Regions from separate parts of the Alcanivorax sp. VBW004 genome, predicted to be linked through region 1. Evidence: predicted binding sites of a transcription regulator. Region 1 holds the regulator's gene; each other region holds the start of a gene.
What was found. Region 1 encodes FNR, which switches genes on or off when oxygen is low (the NO sensors DNR and NnrR bind a similar motif). Its sites were predicted from a motif close to TTGATNTANATCAA; they were not measured.
Positions count from the first base shown of each region.

Region 2: ccoM (cytochrome c oxidase subunit CcoM) is a predicted target of FNR. The motif match lies at 2,377-2,390, and genes of this name have one in related genera.
Region 3: cyoA (ubiquinol oxidase subunit II) is a predicted target of FNR. The motif match lies at 2,092-2,105, and genes of this name have one in related genera.
Region 4: F1529_RS05555 (OmpW family protein) is a predicted target of FNR. The motif match lies at 2,019-2,032, and genes of this name have one in related genera.

Region 1 is NZ_WNHC01000001.1:3,099,082-3,103,151, forward strand. It holds gene F1529_RS14100 (universal stress protein) at 1-858, opposite strand, end outside; gene fnr (fumarate/nitrate reduction transcriptional regulator Fnr) at 855-1,610, opposite strand; gene hemN (oxygen-independent coproporphyrinogen III oxidase) at 1,646-3,019, opposite strand; gene F1529_RS14115 (sulfite exporter TauE/SafE family protein) at 3,093-3,875, opposite strand; gene ccoS (cbb3-type cytochrome oxidase assembly protein CcoS) at 3,865-4,070, opposite strand, start outside.
Region 2 is NZ_WNHC01000001.1:2,586,487-2,590,556, forward strand. It holds gene plsB (glycerol-3-phosphate 1-O-acyltransferase PlsB) at 1-737, opposite strand, end outside; gene F1529_RS11730 (Dyp-type peroxidase) at 931-1,797, shown strand; gene F1529_RS11735 (hypothetical protein) at 1,822-2,139, shown strand; gene ccoM (cytochrome c oxidase subunit CcoM) at 2,193-2,321, opposite strand; gene F1529_RS11740 (aldehyde dehydrogenase family protein) at 2,424-4,025, opposite strand.
Region 3 is NZ_WNHC01000001.1:1,115,215-1,119,284, reverse strand. It holds gene cyoB (cytochrome o ubiquinol oxidase subunit I) at 1-947, opposite strand, end outside; gene cyoA (ubiquinol oxidase subunit II) at 983-1,987, opposite strand; gene F1529_RS04985 (MFS transporter) at 2,141-3,448, shown strand; gene F1529_RS04980 (NADH:flavin oxidoreductase) at 3,829-4,070, opposite strand, start outside.
Region 4 is NZ_WNHC01000001.1:1,227,883-1,231,952, reverse strand. It holds gene rhlB (ATP-dependent RNA helicase RhlB) at 1-787, shown strand, start outside; gene glpE (thiosulfate sulfurtransferase GlpE) at 790-1,110, shown strand; gene F1529_RS05555 (OmpW family protein) at 1,246-1,929, opposite strand; gene F1529_RS05550 (hypothetical protein) at 2,477-3,481, shown strand; gene F1529_RS05545 (PhoH family protein) at 3,610-4,070, opposite strand, start outside.

The DNA.
Region 1 (4,070 bases):
GCGAGTAATCACGGATTCCGCAGTGGAGCCGAGTAGTAACCGTTCCGGCAGGTTGCGGTGGACGGTCCCCAGCACCAGTAGATCCACCTCTTCCTTGTCGCAGTAGCTGGACAAGCTATGGGCAATGGGCCCATTCAGTGTCACCAGCTGGTTCTGGTCCAGCCCCTGGGCGGCCCCGAACTGAAAGAAATTATCCCGATGGTAGGCGCGGACTTTCTCCATGCTGCCGGTGTAGTCCGGAATGGCTTCGCCCGCCACCATAATCAGGCCTTCATCCATTTCATCGAGCACGTGGCATGCGGTGAGCTCAGCGCCAAGCAGAGCGGCTTGCTGGCGTGCGCCTTCCAGCACCCGCACAGAGAGCCGGTCATCGGAGGCTTCCCCGGTGCCCGGGTCCAGCGCGGCAAGAATGCGAGGGGGAGCATTCCACTCCCGGCTATGCACGCAAAGCACCGGGCAGGGCGCCTTGCGAATTAATTGCCAGTCCCGTGGGGTAAAGAGGTGGCGACGCAGGGCACTGTCGTCGCTGGTATGCACTACCACCAATGACGGAGTCAGCGCCAGTATGGCCTTGCGCAACCCATCCATGCTGTCTTTTTCCCAAAGAACACAAATCTCTCCTGCGTCTTCGCCCAGCAGTGCGGTGACGCGTTTGTGCCAAGCTTTGCTGATCTGCTGCCGGGCCGCCTGTTGGCGTTCGGTATCCAGGCCAACGGCACGCACCATCGCGGAAGAATACGCATTGATAATAATCTGTAGCGGCGCCCCGGCCGCAGCTGCGATGTGCTGCGCCTTGCTCAGGGCGGGCTGGTCGGCTTTCAGATGACGATCAAGAATCGCAACGACAGGTGCTGTCACAGTGTGAACTCCAAAGCGGGATCGTGGTTCTGGCCACACAGGCGGGCACGATCAAGAATTTCAATATCGCGGCCGGTTACCCGAAGCCATTGCTGTTGCTGGAAACGGGTAAAAATGCGGCTGACCGTTTCCACGGCCATGCCGAGGTAATTGGCGATATCGTAGCGGGACATGGGCAGACGGAAACGATGATCGCTCAGTCCTCGGCGCTGATGTCTTGCAGACAGTGACAGCAACAGGGAGGCCACGCGGTCATCCGCACTTTTCTTGCCGAGCAGCATGTGCAGCTCCCGATCCGCCCGAATTTCATTGCTCATCAAACGGAAGAAATGATGCTGCAGAGAGGGGATCTGCTGGGACAGCGTTTCGAGTTGTGAGAAGGGAATCTCGCACACCGTGGCGGTCTCCAGCGCCTTGGCATTGGAAACATGGTGCGCGGTACTGATGCCATCCATGCCCAGCACCTCGCCGGGCAGGTAAAACCCGGTGACCTGTTCCTCTCCTTCATCGCTGACCACATAGGTTTTCAGGGCGCCAGAGCGCACGGCATACACAGAATCAAATCCGTCTGTGGCACGAAACAGGTGCTCGCCGCGTTTCAGTGGGCGGCCTCGGTGGATAATACGATCCAGCTGATCCAGTTGTGCCGGGGCCACTGCCAAGGGCAGGCAAATGGGGCTGAGGCTGCAGTCGTTGCAGGAAACATGATGAGACACGGTCAGACTCCGGTTGATCGCTGCGTAAAGCGTCACTCTTAGAGTATAGAGTGAAAATAGTAGAATAAAGGTCAAATAATCCGGCTGAACCGGGCTTGCTGCTGTTGTGGGGTGTAGCGGTCAAAGGGCATCACCAGAGCCCGACTGACCAGACGGCCGCTGTCGGTGATCTGGAGCCGATCCTTTTCTACTGCCACCAGCCCCCGGGCTTCAAATGTCACCCATTCAGCCAGGGCATCCGCAAAATAATCCGGGAAATGGATTCCCCAGGTTTCGCTGAATACGGACATGTCCACGGATAGGTCACAAAGTAACTGAATAATCAGCGCCCGCCGGATTTGGTCGTCGCGATTGAGAATGAAGCCTTTTTCAATCGGCAGACGGCGCTGCGACAAGTCGCGGCCCCAGTCGTCCAGCGTCTTGTGGTTCTGGGCATACAGATTGCCGAGCTGGCTGATGGCACTCACGCCGAGTCCCAAAAGATCGGCGTCACCGTGGAGGGTGTAACCCTGGAAATTGCGATGCAGCAGTCCGTTTTCCTGTGCCACGGAGAGGCTGTCGTTTTCCAGCGCAAAATGGTCCATGCCGATATAGCGGTAGCCTTGCTCCTGAAGCATTTTTCCGGCCCGGGTGAGCATGCTGAGCTTCTCTTCCGGGCCGGGCAGGGCTTGTTCCTGGATCTGACGCTGAACCTTGAACCGTGAAGGCAGGTGGGCATAGTTGTACAAAGAGATACGGTCTGGCCGAAGTGGCAGCAGACGCTCCAGCGTGCGCGCCAGACTCGATTCCGATTGCCAGGGCAGGCCGTAAATCAGATCGGTATTGATAGAGCGAAAACCAAAGTCACGGCTCCATGCCATGGTATCGCGGATCAGCTCATAGGGCTGGACACGATTTACCGCTTTCTGCACACGCGGATCCAGATCCTGCACACCCAGGCTGACGCGATTAAAACCGAGCCCGCGCAGCAATCCCAGCCGGGATTGATCCACGGTGCGCGGATCGATCTCGATGGCATAGTCACTGCGTTCGTCATCGCGCAGATTGAAGTGGCGGGCCAGGTCGTATACCAGCTCGGTGAGCTGCCCGTCATCGAGAAAGGTGGGTGTGCCGCCGCCCCAGTGCATCTGCGTTACCGGCCGTCGCTTGTCGACTCGCGTGGCCTTGCGTTTGATTTCGCGTTTCAGCAGTTGCAGATACTCCGTCCCTCGCGCCTTGTTGGCGGTGACAATGCGATTGCATGCACAGTAATAGCAGACGCTGTCACAGAAAGGGATGTGCATGTATAGCGACAACGGCCGGCGAGCCACATTGCCTTCATCCAGTGCCAGCCAGAAGTCCTCTTCACTGATGTCTGCGTGAAAACTGGTGGCCGGCGGATACGATGTGTAGCGTGGGCCGGGGCCGCCGTACTGTCGAATGAGTGATGTATTCCAGCGAATCATGGACGCCTCCTGCGGCCGCACATCAGTGTGAGGCCGATTATCCTCCTGCCGGCGCGGCGCTATTTGATCCAGATCAAGGGTGGGCGTGATGCTGATGCCTATTGTGCCTTTGTACGTCATGCTCGGCGGCAGAATGAGAGGGCATGGCGTGTGCGCCATGGCCATGCTGCATCATGCTCATGGCTTGCCAGAAGAACACCAGCGCCAGGCACAGGGTGAGGACGCTGGCCAGAACGGGCCAGGCGCCGCGGCGAAAACGCTGTAGTTGAGACGCCAACACGCCGGTGGTGGCGACTGGCACAACGGTAATGACACCGAAACAGAGCATAACCAGTGCCCCCGCCAGGGCCGAGCCTGCAGTGGCCGCCAGTGCCAAGGCGGTATAGATCAGCCCGCAGGGCAGAAATCCCCACAGCGCCCCCAGCCCCAGGGCTTTTGCCGGGTGATCGATGGGCATCAACTTGCGGGTAACCGGTTGCAGATGCCGCCACAGTCGCTGGCCAATTTTCTCCACGCGCTGAAGCAGTCCACCGCGACCGAGCAGGTACGCGCTGAGCAACAACATCAACAGGCCGGACAGCATCAATCCCACCGCCATGGAGGGGCCGGGAAGTTGTGTCAGGAAGGCGCCGCCGAGCAGGCCTGCCAATGCGCCCAGGGCGCAGTAGGTGCCGACGCGGCCCAGCCCGAATAACAGCTGCCAGCCCCACAGGGCGATTCCCTGGCGGCGGGATTCCGGGATGGAAAAGGTCAGGGCACTGCTGATGCCCCCGCACATACCAATGCAATGGACGGAACCTGCACTGGCGATCAAGGCGGCACTGGCAATCAAGGAGGCAAGGGCTTCAATGGTCATCGCGAGGGCTCGATGGTGAATCCTGGGTGCTATCTGTTCTATCTGTGCTGTCAGCGTGGTGCTGTTCTTTTGGAAGCTGTGTTCTAGCCTGTTTTCGCTGCTCCCTGTCCTCGAATACGACTCGCCAGGCAGCATTGTCCAGATCATCAAACTGATCCTTGCGCAGTGCCCAGAAGAGGGCTGCAATGGCACCAG
Region 2 (4,070 bases), 510 kb from region 1:
CTGACATCCTGGCGCTTGGCTTCCGCACGGATGACATCACGCACGGGAATGGAATCCACCACAGTGTTGGTGAGGGTACGGCGGTGGGACAGATCAGGCCCGATGGCCGCTTCCTGCTGGCGGCGAAAATGTACCCGCAGAATGCGTGATGCCTTGCGTACTGCCTGGTCGTCTTTCTGACACTGGTCAACCAGGGTGCGCAGGGACATGGGGCGGCTGAACTGGACGTACAGCTGCCGGCCCTGGGTAAGAATAATGAAGAATTTTTTGATGAAGCCAGCGGGGGACCAGTTATCTGAAAACAGGATACGCCACATGGAGTTTTCTTTTTCCGGGCGACGGCCCCAGAACACGGAGACAGGCACAAGCTGTACATCGGCTTCCGGGTTGGCGCGCAGGGCCGCAACCAGCTTCTCCAACCGGGGAGGGGACACCGCCCGGCGCTGACGGCGGTTACCCAGTTGGCGGCGGTAAAGCTGAAAATAACTGTGATTGAGGTGTGTCTTTCCCAGCGTCAGGCCGCGCAGGGCTGAAGAGAGTCCCAGCTGGCGGGCGGTCTGGTCGGCCACGGCCGCATCGGCAGCAGAGCGGTCGCTGAGTACATAGACCACCGGGGTGTTGGCAGCAAGCTGCAGTTCCTTGGGATCAGAAGGGAGCGCATTGGCGCGGGTGCACAGGCGTAAAAATACGCGTATGAGGAAGAAACCTAGTCGATCCAGGCCAAGCCAAGGTGTCATAGTCGGATACAGTTAACGAATGTGAGCCAAGTGTATCGAAAGCCCTGAGTCCGGAACACCAGCGGATATTTCAATTTGTTTCAAAATTGCTGCGACTGGACGATAACGGGCGTATGGCAGGGGCCGGCGCTGATTCGACCTGCTATAATTGTGGGAATTATTCCCCGCCATGGACAGAGTGAAGGAGCCTCCGGTGTCGACACCGCAATCCGGTATTTTTGACCGCAGTTATGCCCATCATGTGTTTTTCGAGTTCAGTCTTGGCAGTGGCCACAAGACCGAGTCACTGCGCCAGGCTCTGCGTGATCTGGTTGCGCTGAAGAGTGAGAAGACCCCGGTTTTACTGGGTTTCGGGCCGGATCTCTGGGCGTGCTTTGATTCCCGCTTCAGTTTTCCCCCTTTTTCTTTGGAGGGGCACATTCCGGCCACCCAGGGGGATTTGTGGGTGTGGGTGCAGGCCCGGGAGGCGGGAGACCTGTTCGATACCACCATGCAGGTACGCCAAGCGGTGGGTGACCTGCTCGCCACCCAGCTTGAGCTAACCGCCTTTGTGTACCACGACATGCGCGATTTGACCGGTTTTGTGGATGGCATCGGCAACCCCACCGGGGAAAAGGCGGAACAGGCGGCCTTTATCGCTGAGCCGCACCCCGGTGCGGGCGGTAGTTGGGTGCTGACCCAGAAATGGATTCATGACCTGGGCAAGTTCAACCAGTTACCGGTCAGTGAGCAGGAGAATGTGTTTGGCCGGACCAAGGAAGACGCCGTGGAGTTCGATGATGAGCGCATGCCCGCGGATGCCCACGTAGGACGCGTCGATGTCGACCGGGACGGTGTGGCCCAGAAAATGTGGCGGCGGTCGGTCCCTTACGGTGATAGCGGCCAGCATGGCCTGTATTTCCTGGCATTTTGTTGCGAGCTGGACCGTTATGATTTTCTGCTGCGACGCATGTATGGCATTGCGGATGACTCAGTGAAAGACCGGTTGCTGGAATTTACCCGGCCGGTGATGGGCTCCTGGTGGTATGCCCCGTCCCAGGACTGGCTGGATGCGCTCTGATCCGGCCTGCATTGGGGTATTGCCATGAAGACCAGCAGCGTTTTCAGTATCCCTTGGTTGGCTTGTTTGCTGATGCTGTTGGCAGGATGTGAAACCGGTGGCACCCAGGTGGTGCAGTCCTATCCGGGGCAGTTTGGTGTGTTTTGCCCGCAATGGAGCGAGTGTCTCAACGCGGCGCAACGGGCCTGTGGAGGCGTGGGGTATACCATTGAGCGGGCGTCACCGGAGAAAGGGGAGCTTGAAGTCATCTGCCAGGATGGCAATCGCCGGCAGGAACCCTCGGCAAGCACACCGGAGCAGTTGCGCGAACGCTGCCTGCAATCGCCAGACTATCCCTGCTGAATCCCTGCTGAGCGCTACAAAGCGAAAGAGGATGGCGAGCAGGGTGCTTGGTGTCAGTCTTTCCCGTTCTGGGTGTCGTCGTCGCCGGAGTCCAGCCAGATAAACAGGGCAAAACACCCGGCGAAGACCAGAATGCCGGCAATCACGGCGATTCCTGCCAGAACCACGCTGTCCATATACATAAAAAATCCTCCCAGAGCCTGTCTCGGTAGCATGACAGGTTCAGGGAGGATAGTGATGATGCAGGTCAATATTTGCCACCGGAACCCGGTAGCAACACAGCCCTAGTCGCCGGTTTTCCAGCCGGTGAACATTTTCTTCACCAGGAAGGGCGTGAGCTTCAATGAGGCGCCGAGCCACTGGCCAACGCTGGACGGGAAAACGAACAGCAGGGCGTTCTTGATGCCGTTGTAGGTGGCTTCGTCAAACGGGTACCAGAAGATATTGCGTTTGGACGGCAGAATATCCCAGTTCACCACTTTCGCCTGCGTCATTTCTTCCAGCCCTTCCGGGCCATGGGTGCGGCCAATGCCGGATTCCTTCCAGCCACCCCAGGGGGTTTCGGACAGGCCGTGGCTGTAAAGATGATCGTTTACGGTGGTAACCCCGGATTGCAACCGGGCGGCAATGGCGCGCCCGCGCTTGTTGTCTTTGGTCCAGACTGAAGAGGTCAGCGCCAGATTGGAATCGTTGGCCTTGCGAATGGCTTCTTCTTCATTGGCCACACGTTGTACTGCGATCAACGGCCCGAAGGTTTCATCGCACATGGTGAGCATGTCGTCGGTGACCTGGGTGAGCAGGGTGGCGGGGAAGAAGAAGCCGTTTTCCACATTGCCCACCGGGCGTGACTGGGCTTCGATGCGGGCGCCTTTGGCTAACGCATCTTCCACGTGCTGCTGCACGGTGCGCAGCTGACCGGCCGTGGTCAGGCTGCCGATATCCACATCGAAACCGCTGCAGCCGATGCCGTGGCGCAGTTGGCGAGTCTTCTTGGCCAACAGGTCCACGAATTGGTCGTACACCGCATCCACCACATAGACGCGTTCCACACCGCCACAGCTTTGCCCGGCATTCTGGTAGCCGCCCCAGGCGGCGCCGTTGGTGGCACGCTCCAGATCCGCGTCTTCCAGCACCAGCATGGGGTCATTGCCGCCCAGCTCCAGGGACACAGGTGTCAGCGTTTGCGCGGCCTGAGCCATCAACGTTTTGCCCGCAGGTACCGAGCCGGTGAAGAACAGCTTGTCGATGCCGTTATCGAAAAAGCCGGTGGCCACTTTAGAGCCAGAGCCGACAATGTGCTGGAACAGGCCTTCAGGAAGTTCGCCGGCCGCGACGATTTGTTCGATGGCGCGGCCCACTGCCGGGGTGGCGGCGGCCACTTTCAGCATCACGCCATTGCCGGCCATCAGGGCCATGACGATTTCGCCGAAGGGAATCGACAAGGGGTAGTTCCAGGGGCTGATGATGCCCACCACGCCCAGTGGCACGCGCAGCATGTGGGTGCGCTTGTTGAAGAACAGGATGCTGCCAGCAGGGCGGTTACGCTCTTTCAGGTAATGCTCGGCGTTTTTCGCATACCACTTGCAGGCCAGGGCACAGGGCAGCACTTCGGTGGCCAGGGCATCGGTGAGGGTTTTGCCGTTGCTCTCGCTGACAGTGCGCGCCAGATCATCCGCTCGATCGACAATGTAGCTGCGCATCATCTGAATATGGCGGGCCCGTTCCTTGAAGGATTTGGCCGCCCAGATGGCTTGCGCCTCGCGGGCCTTTGCCAGCATTTGTGGCAAGGCTTCAAGGTTGGTTTCGCTCAGCTCGGCGACGGCGGTGCCAGTGGCGGGGTTGGTATCGACCACCACGTTGGCGGTCAGCTTTTCTTGTGCAGTCATGTGAAGGGGACTCCATCACGGCAGGCCGCCATGGGCGGCGCGCAG
Region 3 (4,070 bases), 2.0 Mb from region 1:
CTGTAGGTGGCCACGATCTCGGAGAAGATACCGAACACCGGCAGGATCAGGATATACACCTCGGGGTGACCCCAGATCCAGATCAGGTTCACGTACATCATGGCGTTGCCGCCAAGATCATTGGTGAAAAAGGCGGTATCCAGGTAACGGTCCATGGTCAGCATGCCCAGCACCGCGGTCAGTACCGGGAACGCCGCTACAATCAGGATGTTGGTGCACAGGGAGGTCCAGGTGAACACCGGCATCTTCATCAGGCTCATGCCCGGGGCACGCATCTTGACGATGGTCACCAGCAGGTTCACCCCCGACAACAGCGTGCCCACCCCGGCAATCTGCAAGGCCCAAATATAGTAATCCACCCCCACCCCGGGACTCTGCAATATCCCCGATAATGGCGGGTAGGCCAGCCAGCCTGTCTTGGCGAACTCGCCAATAAACAGGGACACCATCATCAAGGCGGCACCACCGGTGGTCATCCAGAAACTGAAGTTGTTCAGGAACGGGAAGGCCACATCGCGGGTGCCGATCTGCAACGGAATCAGGTAGTTCATGATCCCGGTCACCAGCGGCATGGCCACGAAGAAGATCATGATCACGCCGTGGGCGGTAAAGATCTGGTCGTAGTGGTGCGGCGGCAGGTAGCCGGTGGAATCGCCAAAAGCCATGGCCTGATGCAGGCGCATCATGATGGCATCGGCAAAACCGCGCAGCAGCATCACCAGACCGAGAATGATGTACATGATGCCGATTTTCTTGTGGTCGATGGTGGTGAACCATTCGTTCCACAGGTAGCCCCACAGCTTGTAGCGGGTCAGGGCGGCGAGCAGTGCAATGCCGCCCAGCGCCACCACGGCAAAGGTGCCGAGGATGATCGGGTCATGGAAGGGAATCGCGTCCCAGGTGAGACGACCAAAGATCAGCTTGGTCAGGTCCAGGTTCTCAAACATGGGCGGCACCTACTGCGTTTGCGATCAGGAGAGAATTATTCATGGTGGCCTCCATGGGACTGATGGCCGGCATGATCTTGGTGATCCGCATGCTCAGCCTTGGCATCGCCATGGTGACCGGCGTGCTTGTCCATGCCGCCGTGGTACATCATGTCTTCCATACAGGTCTGGCCCGGCTCCACACAGCGGTTGAAAATGCCGTAGTAAAGCGTCGGATCCACCTGGCCGTAATAGCTCACCGGGTCGCCGATGCTCGGTTCTTCCAGTTGCAGGTACTCATCACGGCTGAGGTTGCCGTCGCTGGCTTTCACCTCCGCAACCCAGCTGGCGAAGTCCTCTTCGCTCAGCCCGTGGAAATCAAACTTCATCTGTGAATAACCGGCGCCACTGTAGTTGGCCGAAAAGCCCTTGTAGACGCCCGGCTCGTTGATCACCCCATGCAGCTTGGTCTCCATGCCCGCCATGGCATAGATCTGCCCGGCCATGGCCGGAATGAAGAAGGAATTCATCATGGTAGAGGCGGTGATCTTGAAGCGGATCGGGTGATTCACCGGCGCCGCCAGCTCATTGACGGTGGCAATGCCCTGCTCCGGGTAGATAAACAGCCACTTCCAGTCCAGCGCCACCACTTCCACGGTGAGCGGCTCCAGGCCCACCGGCACCGGGGTCTGCGCATCAATGCGGTCCAGCGGGCGGTACGGGTCCAGTTTGTGGGTACTCACCCAGGTCATGGCGCCCAGCGCGATGATGATCATCAGCGGAACAGACCAGATCACCAGTTCCAGCACGGTGGAATGGGTCCAGTCGGGCTTGTAGTTGGCCTCGGTGTTGCTTTCCCGGTAATGCCAGGCAAACCACAACGTCAGCACGATCACCGGCACAATGACCAGCAACATCAGTACGGTTGCCCAGACGAGCAAATCCCGCTGTTGCACGGCCACGTCACCAGAGGGGGACATCACGACTGCGTCACAGCCCGACAGCAAGGCAGCGACAAGCAACGTCAACGACGCTCCACGCAAGTATTTGAATAATTGCATTGGCGAATCTTCTGGTTGGCTTTTAGGTAGACAGGACTCTATCCAAGGGCATGAGTAGCCGGTATTGGACATTTTGTCCCATAGGCTTAAAGTCCTAACCATACTTGATGGACATCAAGGCACAAACAACAACTCTGGTGAAGAGCGCACAACATGTCGCAGACCTATCCGGCTTCCATGCCAAGCCAAAAAAGCCACGCCTCCGTGGCTCCCAACGAGATCGCCGTGGGCGTGGTCATCGGCCGTACCTCCGAGTATTTCGACTTCTTTGTATACGGCATCGCCTCCGTACTGATCTTTCCGCAGCTGTTTTTCCCCTTTACCGGCCAGCTGCAGGGCATGCTCTATTCTTTCATGCTGTTTGCCTTGGCTTTTGTGGCACGCCCCTTCGGCACCGCCCTGTTCATGTGGATCCAGCGCCAGTGGGGCCGCGGCATCAAGCTCACCGCCGCGCTGTTCCTGCTGGGCACCGCCACCGCGGGCATCGCCTTCCTCCCCGGCTATGAAAAACTGGGCGGCTACGCCATCGCCCTGCTCGCCCTGTTCCGGGTAATACAGGGCGTCGCATTCGGCGGCTCATGGGATGGCCTGCCTTCCCTGCTCGCCCTGAACGCCCCCAAGGAAAGCCGCAGCTGGTACACCATGATCGGCCAGCTGGGCGCACCACTGGGCTTTGTGATCGCCAGCGCCCTGTTCCTGTACCTCTATAACAGCCTGAGCGCCGCGGACTTCCTGGGCTGGGGCTGGCGTTACCCGTTCTTCGTGGCGTTCGCCATCAACGTGGTCGCCCTGTTTGCGCGCCTGCGCCTGGTGCTGGGTGAGGAATACACCGAAGCCATGCAGGAAAGTGAACTGGAACCCATCCGCACCAGCGAGATGGTGCGCGAGGAAGGCCACAATATTTTCATCGGCTCCTTCGCCGCCCTGGCCAGCTATGCGCTGTTCCATGTGGTGACCATCTTCCCGCTCTCCTGGATCGCCTTCCAGGGCAGCCAGACCACCGCCGAAGTACTCACCGTACAGGTGCTGGGGGGCTTCGTGGGCATCATGGCCACCATCGGCTCCGGCTGGATCGCCGCCCGCATCGGCAAGCGCACCACCGTGGGCGCCCTGGCGGCCATGATTGGCGTCTTCAGCCTGCTCACGCCGCTGTTGATGGGCGGCACCCCGGTCATGCAGGACACCTTTATCCTGCTGGGCTTTGCCCTGCTCGGGGTATCTTACGGCCAGGCCTCCGGCACGGTGACCGCCAACTTCGCCCCGCGCTTCCGCTACACCGGCGCCGCCCTCACCTCCGACTTCGCCTGGCTGTTCGGCGCCGCCTTCGCCCCCCTGGTAGCCCTGGGCCTGTCCGCCAAGTTCGGACTCATGTCGGTGACCGTGTACCTGCTGTCCGGCGTGATCTGCACCCTGCTGGCGCTGGCGGTGAACCAATCGCTGGAGGATCAGGGCGAGGACTAAGCTGCAAGCTACAAGCCTCAAGCTGCAACGCGGTTTGAGGCCACAGCGGACTGAGACACAGAGGCCGCGCCCAGACATTGGGCGCGGCCTCATTATTTCTGAAACCCTATTCGTAGGAGCGTCGCTGGGCGGCGCGATCACCAGCCTATGAAGCGAGTGACGAGTTTCGAGTTACGAAGACCAGGCTTCTGGATGGTTCAAGGTTGTGCCTTTCGAGCCTCGCTTCTCGTAACTCGCAACTATTTTGATCGCGCCGCCAGCGACGCTCCTACGGAAGACAAAAACAAAAGGCCGCGCCCAGACTCTGGACGCGGCCTTTATGTATCAGACCCGACAAACCCGGGCCCGTGTTGTAGCTTGCAGCTTGAAGCTTGTAGCTCTTAACTCAGAGAGCCCAACGCCGCCTTGGTAAACGGCGCAATCTCTTCTTCCTTGCCTTCGCGCATTTTCACCAGCCAGTTCGGGTCCTGCAGCAGGGCACGGCCCACGGCGATCATGTCGAACTCGTCGTTGTCCATGCGGCGCTCCAGTTCGTCCAGCCCTGCCGGGTTGGCGGTGCCTCCCATGCCGTCCGGGCTGTTGAGGAAGTCCCCGTCCAGGCCCACACTGCCCACGGAAATCA
Region 4 (4,070 bases), 1.9 Mb from region 1:
CGACCTGTGGCTCGACCGGGTAGAATTCCTGGTGCTGGACGAAGCCGACCGCATGCTGGACATGGGCTTTATCCCCGATGTGAAACGCATTGTCGGCATGACCCCGAAAAGCCAGTACCGCCAGACCCAACTTTTCTCGGCCACCTTCAACGACGATGTGATGAACCTGTCCCGTCGCTGGACCCAGGACGCGGAAGTAGTGGAGATCGAGCCCACCCAGGTCACCACCGATACCGTGGAACAGAAGGTCTACATCACCAATACCGACGACAAGTTCAAATTGCTCTATAACCTGATCACCGGCATGAACATGGACAAGGTCATCGTGTTTGCCAACCGCCGGGATATTACCCGCCGGGTCAGCGACCGGCTGCACAAGAAAGGGCTGAAAGTCTCCCTGATTTCCGGCGACGTGCCGCAGACCCAGCGCAGCAAAACTCTGGAACGCTTCCGTGCCGGTGATCTGCAGGTACTGATCGCCACCGACGTGGCAGGCCGGGGCATCCACATCGACGGCGTCTCCCATGTGGTGAATTACAATCTGCCGGAAGACCCGGAAGATTACGTACACCGCATCGGCCGCACCGGCCGCGCCGGCGCCAGCGGCATGTCAATCAGCTTCGCCTGTGAAGACGATGCCTTCCTGCTGCCGGAACTGGAAAACGCCATTGGCATGAAGCTGGAATGCGAATACCCACCCGCCGATCTGCTGGCCGAGAAAGAAACGGCTGCCCCAGTGAAAGCGCCGGGCCACGACACCACGCAAAACGCAGAAAAGAAGGACTGACCATGGCAACGCGAATCAGCCCTACGGACGGAAAAACCCTGTTTGATCAGGGTGATACTCTGTTTGTCGATATCCGCGACCCTGCCAGCTTTGCCGCCGGACACCTGCAAGGTGCCGTGCATTTAAGTCAGGCCAACGTGGATCAGTTTCTGGCCAACACCGCACCTGATCATGCCCTGGTGGTGTATTGCTACCACGGCAACAGTAGTCAAAGCGCATCAGACTGGCTCGCAGAGCAAGGGTTCAGCAATGTCGTCAGCCTGGATGGCGGCTACGAGGTGTTTCGCCAGCAATTCCCGGAATGCCTGGAAGAAATGGCTTAAGCCTCGCGGGAAGCAACACGCAGCAGGCTACACGCCAGACCGGAAGGCACAGGGCGGAGATCACTCACCCCCGTGCCGCCCAAGTTCACTGGCTTCTTACTCTCTACAGCGTTCAGCATGTTGCGTGAAGCGCCCCTAAAAACGATAGCCCACGCCGACCATGTAGACCCAAGGGTCAATTTCCACATCGATTTTATCCACCCGAGCGTCGTTCACGTACAGCCGCGCTTCGGTATCGATATCGATATTCCAGACGCTAGCATTGAGCAGCCAGTTTTCATTGATGAGGAAATCCGCCCCCACTTCCCAGGCAAAGCCCACGGAATTGCTTAGCTTCACATCCACATCAGCGCCGCTCAGCAAAGGGCTCACTACTGCATCATCAATGCTGTCATCGAAAAACAGCGTGTAGTTCACCCCGGCTCCAAGATACCCGCGTACAGGGCCCAACTGGGGAGCATAAAACTGCGCCAGCAACGTCGGTGGCAAATGGCTGGTTTCGCCAATCACCACCCCGCTTCCCCCGGTATCCAGAATAATGTCATGGGTGAACGGCGTTGCCCCGACCAATTCAACACCGATGCTGTCTGTCACCATATAAGCGAACGTCAGCCCCAACTGGGTATCATCGTCCACATCGACCTCTAGCCCGCCAACCACTGGCAATGCCGAATCGAAAGCATCACTGCTCACATCAGGAGCAACCTTGATCCCCCCCATGCGTACGATGAAATCGCCGGATTGATGAGCCATGACAGGCCCGGCCAACAAGACGGTGGACAACATCAACACACTTTTTCCCTGTCCGCGCAGTTTCATACCCTTCCCCTTATTCATTCAAAAACCCGGAGTGAATCCCCTGATGGGTCAACACGGCACCATTGAACGCCACACTCGGATACCAAGCATTGCGCTGCATCAATAAAAAATCAGGCGTCCGCCAAATGCTGTCGCGGTTCAAACTTGATACCAGGCCTCGCAGGCCTGCCCCCACACTGACTACCAGACTGGATGTCCAGACATATTGGCGCCCCGCTCGATTCAGAATAGGCGCCCCTACCGGTGCAACCTTGTGCATACTGACCAAAACCGCATAAATTTTGACCAACGGTACAAAACATACCTCACGCCGATGCCGATCCACTCTGGTAGCAAACCGTACCCGGCATACACACCACCCACTGCGTCTGTAAGGTTTGCACTAGCGCCCCCGGCAGCAGTCTTCCCGGTTACATACAGCGTGGTGCGAATGCCGCAAGATAGCTTTCGGAGCCGTGTGCTCTACCGCGAAGCGGGGGTCTGCGTTCCATCGCCAGGCCCGGGATCTTCAATATCCAGAACCGAATAACAACGAGGTTGTATCACCATGTCCTCCAACACACTGGTCAGCGCCCTGCGCGATGCTCACAAGGCACATCTGAGCCAACAGCTTCAGGACCCGGAACACTGGCAGGGCCTCATGGCTCAAGCGAGCAACCTGCTCACTGACATTCCGCTCGGCAACCTGGTGGATCAAGACAGTCTTGTACAGGTCGTTGATCAGTGGCTGCAGGAAGCGCTCAGTGCCCGCGGATTGCAGGACGTCATCAACGACGTGAGCCTTGCCGTGTGGGACGCTGCTGAGCAGGATGACGCCACCATCGGTGAGCTGCTCCGCGAAGAACACTTCGAGGCCATTCTCGAACAGGTACTGAAGCTGCAAAGCCTGCGGGAAAAAGCTATTCACGCGGCCATGAACCATCCACTGGTCAGCGAAATGGTCAGTGAAATGCTCTATACCGGCATCAAGAATTTCCTGCTGGAAGAAAATGCGCTGGCGAAACTGCCCGGTGTTAGCAGCATGATGAAGATGGGCCGCAAGAGTGTGGTCGGCAAAGCCATGGGCGGCATGGAAGAATCCATTCGCACCTACCTGCAAAAGAATATTCGCGTCACCCTGAAAACCGGTGAGCAATGGCTGAACAAGCAATTAACCAACGAACGAATTCAGCAACTGGCCCGCGATGGCTACCACCGCGTCGCCCCGCTTAAACCGGCAAATTACATGAAGATGGTGCCCGACGGCGCCGTGACGGAAGTGGTGGCGCAAAGTTGCGCGATTACCGATGAAAGCGCCCGTCTGGCGTACACCCGCCGTCTGGTCAGCGTGGGTATCCAGGCAGCCGTGGCATCGCTGATGGAGAAATCACTGAAAAGCGTCCTCGAGGGCATGCAGATCAGTGAAGAACGGATCCGCGAGATCGCTACACCGGCACTGGCCCGGGGCGCCAGTGTTCTGGTTGAACAAGGCGTACTGGAACCCTTTATCGAGTGGGTGCTGGACGATTTCTATCAGTCTGAGGCGTGCAGGAACATAATTAATAATGAATAGTTAACAATTAATAACTGACCCCAACCAGGTCATCTGGTTTTAAAAAAAGAGGCCGCACCCAAACAGGGCGCGGCCTCTTACATTTCAGGCTAAAGCTGAAGTGGCTCGCGAAGTTATTAATTGTAAATTCAGAGAAACGACTCTGCGTATTCCGCCAACTTGGACCTGGGCACCCCGTTCAGCTGCACCGAGCCACCATGCTCGAACCGTTTGAAGCGCTCGGTCATGTAAGTCAGCCCGGAACTGGTGGGCGACAGGTAAGGCGTGTCGATTTGTGCCAGGTTACCCAGGCACACCACCTTGGAACCTTCGCCTGCCCGGGTAATGATCGCCTTCATCTGATGGGGGGTCAGGTTCTGGCTCTCATCGATCAGGATCAGGGATTTCTGGAAACTGCGCCCGCGGATGTAATTCATCGCCTTGAACTGGATATTGGCGCGTTCTTTCACATACTGGATGCTCCCGGACGGATTCTCATCGTTCAGATGTAGCGCCTCGATATTGTCATTGATGGCCCCCAGCCACGGGTCCATTTTTTCCTCTTCCGTGCCGGGCAGAAAGCCATGATCTTCCGCCAGTGGTGGCGTGG